Regions from separate parts of the Ureibacillus thermophilus genome, predicted to be linked through region 1. Evidence: riboswitches for the same ligand, from Rfam matches in the RefSeq annotation. Region 1 holds a riboswitch; the other holds the start of a gene.
What was found. A riboswitch is a leader RNA that binds a small molecule or an ion and turns the genes downstream of it on or off. The one in region 1 is predicted to bind preQ1.

Region 1 (3,731 bases):
GCTGGTTGCCGTTTCGGGCATTTAGCTTATCTATGATTTCAGTAAGCACAGTAAAATCTGTTTTCATCCCAGAACTTGGCGGTTTTGGGGAAATCGTCACTTGATTTACATCGTACAGCCAATCTTGCCATCTAGAGCCTTGAGTTTCGACGCCAATTTGGATTCCATTCTCCTTTAAAATCCGCACTAATCCTTCTAAATTCCGAATTAATGCCGGGTTGCCGCCTGAGATCGTTACAAAAGAGAATCCGTCTCCGCCAAGCCGTTTCAATTCCGTCCAAATTTCTTCTGCGGTCATTTGCCGAATCAACTCTTTACCGCTGCCATCCCATGTAAAGGCTGAGTCGCACCATTCACAAGAGTAGTCACAGCCTGCCGTGCGAACAAACATCGTCTTTTGCCCGATGACCATCCCTTCTCCCTGAATGGTAGGGCCAAAAATCTCCATAACGGGAATTTTACTCACTTTCCATCCACTCCCGTCTAGCTTCTGCATAACTTGTAGGAGTCTCATAGAGTCGAATAAATTCTACCCGCGCCCCGTCAAAACCTTTCTCCTGCAACGCTTCCGCCAATTTTTCATAAATCCAAACGACCATATTCTCAGCTGTTGTATTCATTGGCGGCAACGTTTCATTTAAATAGCGGTGGTCCAAATAGATTTCAATTTTTTCTTTCCAAATGTCTTTAAGGTCAGCAAAATCAATAACTAACCCTCGATCATCCGGATATCCGCTTACTCCAAGCACTACTTTGTACGTATGCCCATGGAGGTTTTTGCATTTCCCTTCATATGCATGCAAATGATGGGCGGCATCAAATGTAAATTCCTTGCTGACGAGCACACGCTTCGAGTGATATCTCAATTGGTCTCTTTGAATATCTTCATCTAGTTTTTGAAGCTTATCAACAATTCTAAAATCTAACATGTGAAGCACCCTTTCTAGAACGTAAATACTCATCAAGACCTCTTTTTCTCAACTTACATGCTGGACATTCTCCACAGCCATCTGCAATGATTCCGTTATAGCAAGTCAATGTATTGTTTCGTACAAAATCAAGCACACCTAATTGGTCTGCCAGTTCCCATGTTTGTGCTTTCGTTAACCACATGAGCGGCGTATGAATGACAAACGTATCATCCATCGCTAAATTCATTGTTACATTCAACGATTTGATAAAAACATCACGGCAATCAGGATAGCCACTAAAATCCGTTTCACATACGCCTGTTACGATATGCTTTGCTCCTACTTGGCTTGCTAACACCCCTGCAAAGGAAAGGAATAGCAAATTGCGCCCCGGCACAAAGGTAGAAGGAAGCTCGCCATCTTTCCCTTCCTCAACTTCGATATCATCCCGTGTTAGTGCGTTTGGAGCTAGCTGATTTAAAAGGGACATATCAAGAATGTGATGCTTCACTCCTACTTCCTTTGCGATTTCCTTCGCACATTCAATTTCCAATCGATGTCTTTGACCATAATCAAACGTCACAGCTTCCACTTCTTTAAACTGTTCTTTTGCCCAAAACAAACATGTCGTGCTGTCTTGTCCACCGCTGAATACGACGATTGCTTTCTCTTCTTTTAATATCATTAAAGACACTCCTTTATAAAGAAAAAAACAGCATCCTAAGAAGGAAATGCTGTTTTCTTCTTAGTTTTTTATAGAGGGTAGCTAAGAACCTCTGTTATTCAATTTATCGATTATCCACTTTTTCTGGATATAAATCATGATTCATTAAACGATAATTTGCCATTTCTTCATATTTCGTTCCAGGTCTGCCGTAGTTGCAGTATGGGTCGATGGAGATGCCTCCGCGCGGCGTGAATTTGCCCCATACTTCAATATATCTTGGATCCAGCAATTTGATTAAATCATTCGTTATGATATTTACGCAGTCTTCATGAAAATCCCCATGGTTACGGAAACTGAATAAATATAACTTGAGAGATTTGCTTTCGACTAATTTTTTGTCTGGAATATAGGAAATATAAATCGTGGCAAAGTCCGGCTGGCCAGTAAGCGGACAAAGGCTTGTAAACTCAGGACAATTAAACTTCACAAAATAGTCCCGATCAGAATGCAGATTATTCACCGCTTCCAACACTTCCGGCGCATACTTTGTTGGATAATTCGTTTTCTGATTTCCTAATAAGGTTAAATCTTTGAGACCATCTTCCAATTTGCGACTAGACATAAAAAAAAAACCTCCTTGCAAAATGTTTCCCAACATTTACAAGAGAGGACACCCATAAATTCTATAAAACTCATGAAATTGGTTGTTTCATAGTTTTTTATAGAGGGTTAAGCTATGAACCTCTCCCGTGCTAGTCGGGCCAATTTAATAGTATAGAAGTTTGGAAAATGAGTCAACTTGTTTTTTGGGGTGATTTAGGAAAAAGAGGAGGTTGGAGATAAAAAATAAGCAGGTTCACGGGTGTGCACCTGAAGCATGGATGTAAGAATTATGAATGTTTTTTGAGCTTGTCTATTTCTCTTTCATTACGAACAGCTTTCTGCCAAATATAGTCTTGGTCGGCTTTGATGGTATTGATGGCACGCATTAATTCGTCATAGCGCTCTTCGTTTTTCATTTCATATTCGTCTTGTCTTTCTTTTATTTCGCGAATTTCTGTTTTGATTTCTTTGATTTCTGCTTTGATTCCTTGAATTTCTGCTTTCATTCCTTGGATTTCTGCTTTCATTCCTTGGATTTCTGCTTTCATTCCTTGGATTTCTGCTTTCATTCCTTTGATTTCTGCTTTCATTCCTTGGATTTCTGATTGAATGGCGCCAACAATTTGAATAAGCTGTGTTAACATTTCCTCTGTTTTTCCATTGCTCATATGATTTCACCCCCTATTATTTTTATATTTTGTCATGAAGAACTGTTAAAATCAAGGACTTATTACACCGTTGCCCCACCCATAGATAAATAAGCTTTGACCGCATAAGTTCCTTCCGGAGAAATCGGTTGGGCAATTAATTCGTCCTTCAACCGGCTCCAGTCAAAAAAAGAGCCAATATATACCGTAGCCAAAAATCCCGTCAAAAAGGAGGAACCAAAAAAGAAAAACAGTTAGAACTTTTTTCTTTACTTCGGGTTTTACTGCGGCAAGTTCCAGTGGCTATCCCTCCACAAATATAGTTTTAAATTAGAGTGACGCTAGATGCTGGAAGAAGTTTGATTAAGATTTATTTTTATCCATATTGAAATAAAAAAAGCAAATTAGAAACTTGTTCCAATTCGCTTTAAATGAATTGCCACAATACTTCATTGAATTTATTCCGCTCTTCCCAGAAGGTTCCGTGTCCACTATATTGAAATGGCACAATGATGGAGTTTGGAATGCGTTCACTTAGTTCATGCGTTTGGGCAAAGGGAATGACCTTATCATGAATTCCGTGGATGATTAAAGTAGGAACATGAATTTTCGATAAATCAGCATATAATTTTTCATCCCTTAATGTATTAATAATAGCAATCGTGGACCAGCTGGCCGCTTCCATGCCCATGTTCATAAACCAATCGGAAAATTCTTTCGTAATATATTGGAAGAAAAATCCATCAATGACTTTTTGCATCATTTTTGCCCGGTCATTGTATGCTAGTTCAAGGAAGCTTTGCCCCGTTTCCTGCGTAAAACTGACCGGAGCCGCGCTGGCAACAAGGATAAGTTTCGATACTCCATAGCCATTGTGGCGGGACATATAGCGGATAGCAATAG
Region 2 (3,731 bases), 1.0 Mb from region 1:
TCTTCGGCAGTGAAATCATTGTGTATGCCCAATGCTTCCAACACATCCGTGCTGCCGGAAGAACTAGAAATTTTTCGGTTACCATGTTTTGCGACTTTCACACCGTTGCTTGCCAACACAAAGGCGGAAGTGGTGCTGATGTTGAATGTATGAAGTCCATCGCCTCCAGTGCCGCAATTGTCAATATAAGACCCTTTTGGAACGGGGATTTTGATGGCATTGGATTTCATTACGATGGAAAGGGCAGCAACTTCTTCCGCGGTTTCGCCTTTTTCGCGAAGAGCCAATAAAAATTCCGCGATGTCTTCTTTTGGCGTTTTCTCTGCAAAAATGAGTTCAACGGCTTGGATCATCTCATCGTAAGACAAATCTTCTTTTTGTTGAACACGTTTTGTAAAAGCTTGAATGTTCATTCTATCATCCTCCAAATTTAATAAATTTGAAGCTTAGATAGAATAGCCGCAATAAAAAAACCTCTGCAAATGGGCGCAAAATCCCATTTGCAGAGGACGACGAACAGGCCGCGTTGCCACCTCTGTTGAAGTAGTTGCTACTTCCACCTCAGTGTGCTTAAAAAAGCACTTCCCTGTAACGCGGGAAAGACGTCAACCACTTGCGCAGTTGCTCTCGTAAGGCCCATTCACGAAAGGTATGCGCTAGTTCCCACCAACCACTAGCTCTCTTAGGCATACGCATTTCGCTACTTTTCCTTACTCATCAATTTCAGCTCGGCTATTCTCAACTAAACTCAGGCTCAACTCAACAATCGGTGCGGTGCTGCGCTTCCACAGCCTTTCTCCGCCACGAACAATTTAGTTGAAAATTATTTTATTCAGAATTTGCATGAATGTCAATAATTTTCGCTCAATTCAAAAAGAAAGATGCGAAAAGAGGCTGGGACATAAACAAAGAATTAAAGGGGTAGTTGAAAGGGTTTTGATAAATATTTGATATAACTAAAAATTGATTGAAGTGACGGGGCGACTCCTGCGGGAACAGCCCGTGTCTCGAGACACCGCAGGAGCGAAGCAATGAGCTCCGAGGAGGCTCGAGCCGGGCCCGCGGAAAGCGTCCCCGGAACGGAAATCAATTTTAATAACATATCAAAAAAACATCATTTTCTCCTTGGAGAAAATGATGTTTTTTTAGATTTGTCCCAACCTCTTTTTTAGATTTGTCCCAGCCTCTTCTATCATGAATCGATTAAATTTTTAAAGTTTAATCGTTTATCAAGCAATTTCATAATCGGAATGCCAATAAGCAGCACGACAGCTTCTCCGATGGCCGTCGAAAGCCATGAAAGCCAGAAAGGAAGATCAAGCGCCAACTTTAATTCCAAGGCGATAATCCACATCATGAAAGTAAAGACAAAAGAGTTCATCAACATACGATAAACAATGTTTTTTACAAATTTGCTAATGATGATAAGAGTCGTTAAACAGATGAGGGAGTGGGCTACGCCGAACACTAAATCGAACCAGCCAAGAGGAGAGAATAAGTTTGAAATAAACACTCCCAGCACAACCCCTAACATATAGCGGGGATTGAAGGCGATTAAATGGTTAAAAATTTCCGCAATGCGAAATTGAATATCACCGAAGCTCAAAAAAGAGAGCGTATAAGTTACGGCGATATATAGTGCAGCAATAATTGCAGATACTGCTAAGAATTTTGTTTTCATCATGATACACTCCTTAGTTTTTTATCGTGGGATTTTGCGAACCACGGTGTGTGAACACACAAAAAAATATTATATTACATTTATCGAAAAATCACAAATTGGATTTTTGAGCAATTGAACCTATATATAGGTGTTTTTTATTACTGAAAAAGTTCACGATTTTTTCACAAATTATTCATTATTTTTATATAATATATTTTCTAGAAAATTCACGCAATTTATTGGTTGAAAGCACTAAATTGCTATTTTTGAAAGAATAAAAAGAACATTTTTAATTTCAGAAGATTCCTAATGTTATTGACTGTTCTTTTATGAAAATGTAATATAACGTTAAACTTCGCTTTATCAATTTAAAGCGACAAAATTTATATTAAAAATAGTCAGAAAATTTGAAGAATAACAGGGGGGAAATTTATGAAGAGCAGTATGAAAAAGCTATCATTTTTATTGCTCGGTTTATTGCTGCTTTTAGCTGCTTGCGGCGGTAATGACAATACATCTGAAAAAGATGAAAGCAAAGGTACTGATACGAAAACAGAAGAAACAAAAACTTACAAAATTGGTGTAACGCAAATTGTTGAACACCCATCTTTAAACGCAGCATACCAAGGATTCCAAGATGCGTTGAAAGATGCGGGATTAAATGTTGAATATGATTATCAGCTTGCCCAAAACGACAATAGTTTAAATACGCAAATTGCCCAAAACTTAGCAAGTGCAGGAGTTGATTTAATCTTTGCGAACTCCACTCCATCTGCACAAGCGGCAAAAAATGTAACATCTGATATTCCAATCGTTTTCACATCTGTAACAGATCCTGTTGCAGCACAATTAATCGATTCTATTGAATCTCCTGGAGGCAACGTGACAGGTACAATCGACCTGCATCCAGATGCTATTAAAACAACAGTAGAATTCATGAAAAATGAATTAGGCATTGAAAAAGTCGGCATGATTTACAATGCTGGGGAACAAAACTCTGTTGCACAAGTGAACCAAGTAAGAGAAATTGCTGATTCATTAGGAATGAAAGTGGAAACTACAACAGTAGCCCAAAGTTCAGAAACTAAACAAGCAGCAGAATCTTTAGTAGGCAAAGTGGATGCATTCTACATTATCACAGACAACACAGTTGTATCAGCTCTTGAATCTGTAATCCAAGTAGCAGAAAGCAATAAATTGCCGCTTGTTGTGGGCGAATTTGACTCTGTAAGACGCGGCGGATTATTGGCATTTGGATTTGAATACTATGACATCGGTTACCAAGCTGGTCAAATGGCTGTGAAAATTTTGAAGGGTGAAGCAACACCAGCAGACATTCCAGCAGAATATCCAAATACTTTAAAACTTGTTATGAACAAAGATGTTGTAGAAAAACTTGGCATTGAAGTAAAAGATGAATGGAATGCAGAGCTTGTAGAAACAGAAAATTAATAATGAATTTCGATATGTTAGGAGAGATGATTCAATATGTTTGCAGCAATGTTCGGTTCAGTTGAGCAAGGAATCATCTACGCGATTATGGCACTCGGAGTGTATCTAACATTCCGAGTGTTAGATTTTCCGGACTTGACGGTAGATGGTAGTTTTGTAACGGGGGCAGCCACGGTAGCAACGATGATTGTGCTAGGTTACCACCCCATTTTGGCAACACTCGCTGCAATCGTAGCGGGATTTATTGCAGGGTGTATTACCGGTTTATTACATACCAAAGGAAACATTAATCCGCTCCTTGCCGGTATCATTATGATGATTGGCCTCTATTCCATAAATCTAAGAATCATGGGCTTCTCAAGTGAAAATGCAACAAGCCTTCCGAACGTTCCCCTCCTAAATAGTGAAACCATCTTCACTCAATTTTCAAAGATTTGGGAACCATTAGGGATTGATTCAGCATTAAATAATATTTTGTCCAGTTTAGGTGTAAAACATTTACCTCAAACTTGGGGAACTCTTTTTATCATGATTATCCTAACAGCCATTCTCAAATTGGTTGTCGATTGGTTCTTAAAAACAGAAATTGGGCTTGCCATTCGGGCAACAGGGGATA

Region 2: another riboswitch for preQ1. It lies ahead of DKZ56_RS04405 (QueT transporter family protein); the one in region 1 lies ahead of queC (7-cyano-7-deazaguanine synthase QueC).

What each region holds. Positions count from the first base shown of each region.
Region 1 is NZ_CP036528.1:2,870,914-2,874,644, forward strand. Features, by position in the region: gene queE (7-carboxy-7-deazaguanine synthase QueE) at 1-466, opposite strand, end outside; gene queD (6-carboxytetrahydropterin synthase QueD) at 459-929, opposite strand; gene queC (7-cyano-7-deazaguanine synthase QueC) at 916-1,596, opposite strand; PreQ1 riboswitch class I at 1,651-1,694, opposite strand; gene queF (preQ(1) synthase) at 1,700-2,200, opposite strand; PreQ1 riboswitch class I at 2,284-2,329, opposite strand; gene DKZ56_RS14495 (hypothetical protein) at 2,469-2,849, opposite strand; gene DKZ56_RS14500 (DUF5412 family protein) at 2,912-3,043, opposite strand; gene DKZ56_RS14505 (alpha/beta fold hydrolase) at 3,256-3,731, opposite strand, start outside.
Region 2 is NZ_CP036528.1:892,491-896,221, forward strand. Features, by position in the region: gene trpD (anthranilate phosphoribosyltransferase) at 1-413, opposite strand, end outside; T-box leader at 503-727, opposite strand; gene DKZ56_RS04405 (QueT transporter family protein) at 1,193-1,681, opposite strand; PreQ1 riboswitch class I at 1,689-1,732, opposite strand; gene DKZ56_RS04410 (ABC transporter substrate-binding protein) at 2,096-3,115, shown strand; gene DKZ56_RS04415 (ABC transporter permease) at 3,152-3,731, shown strand, end outside.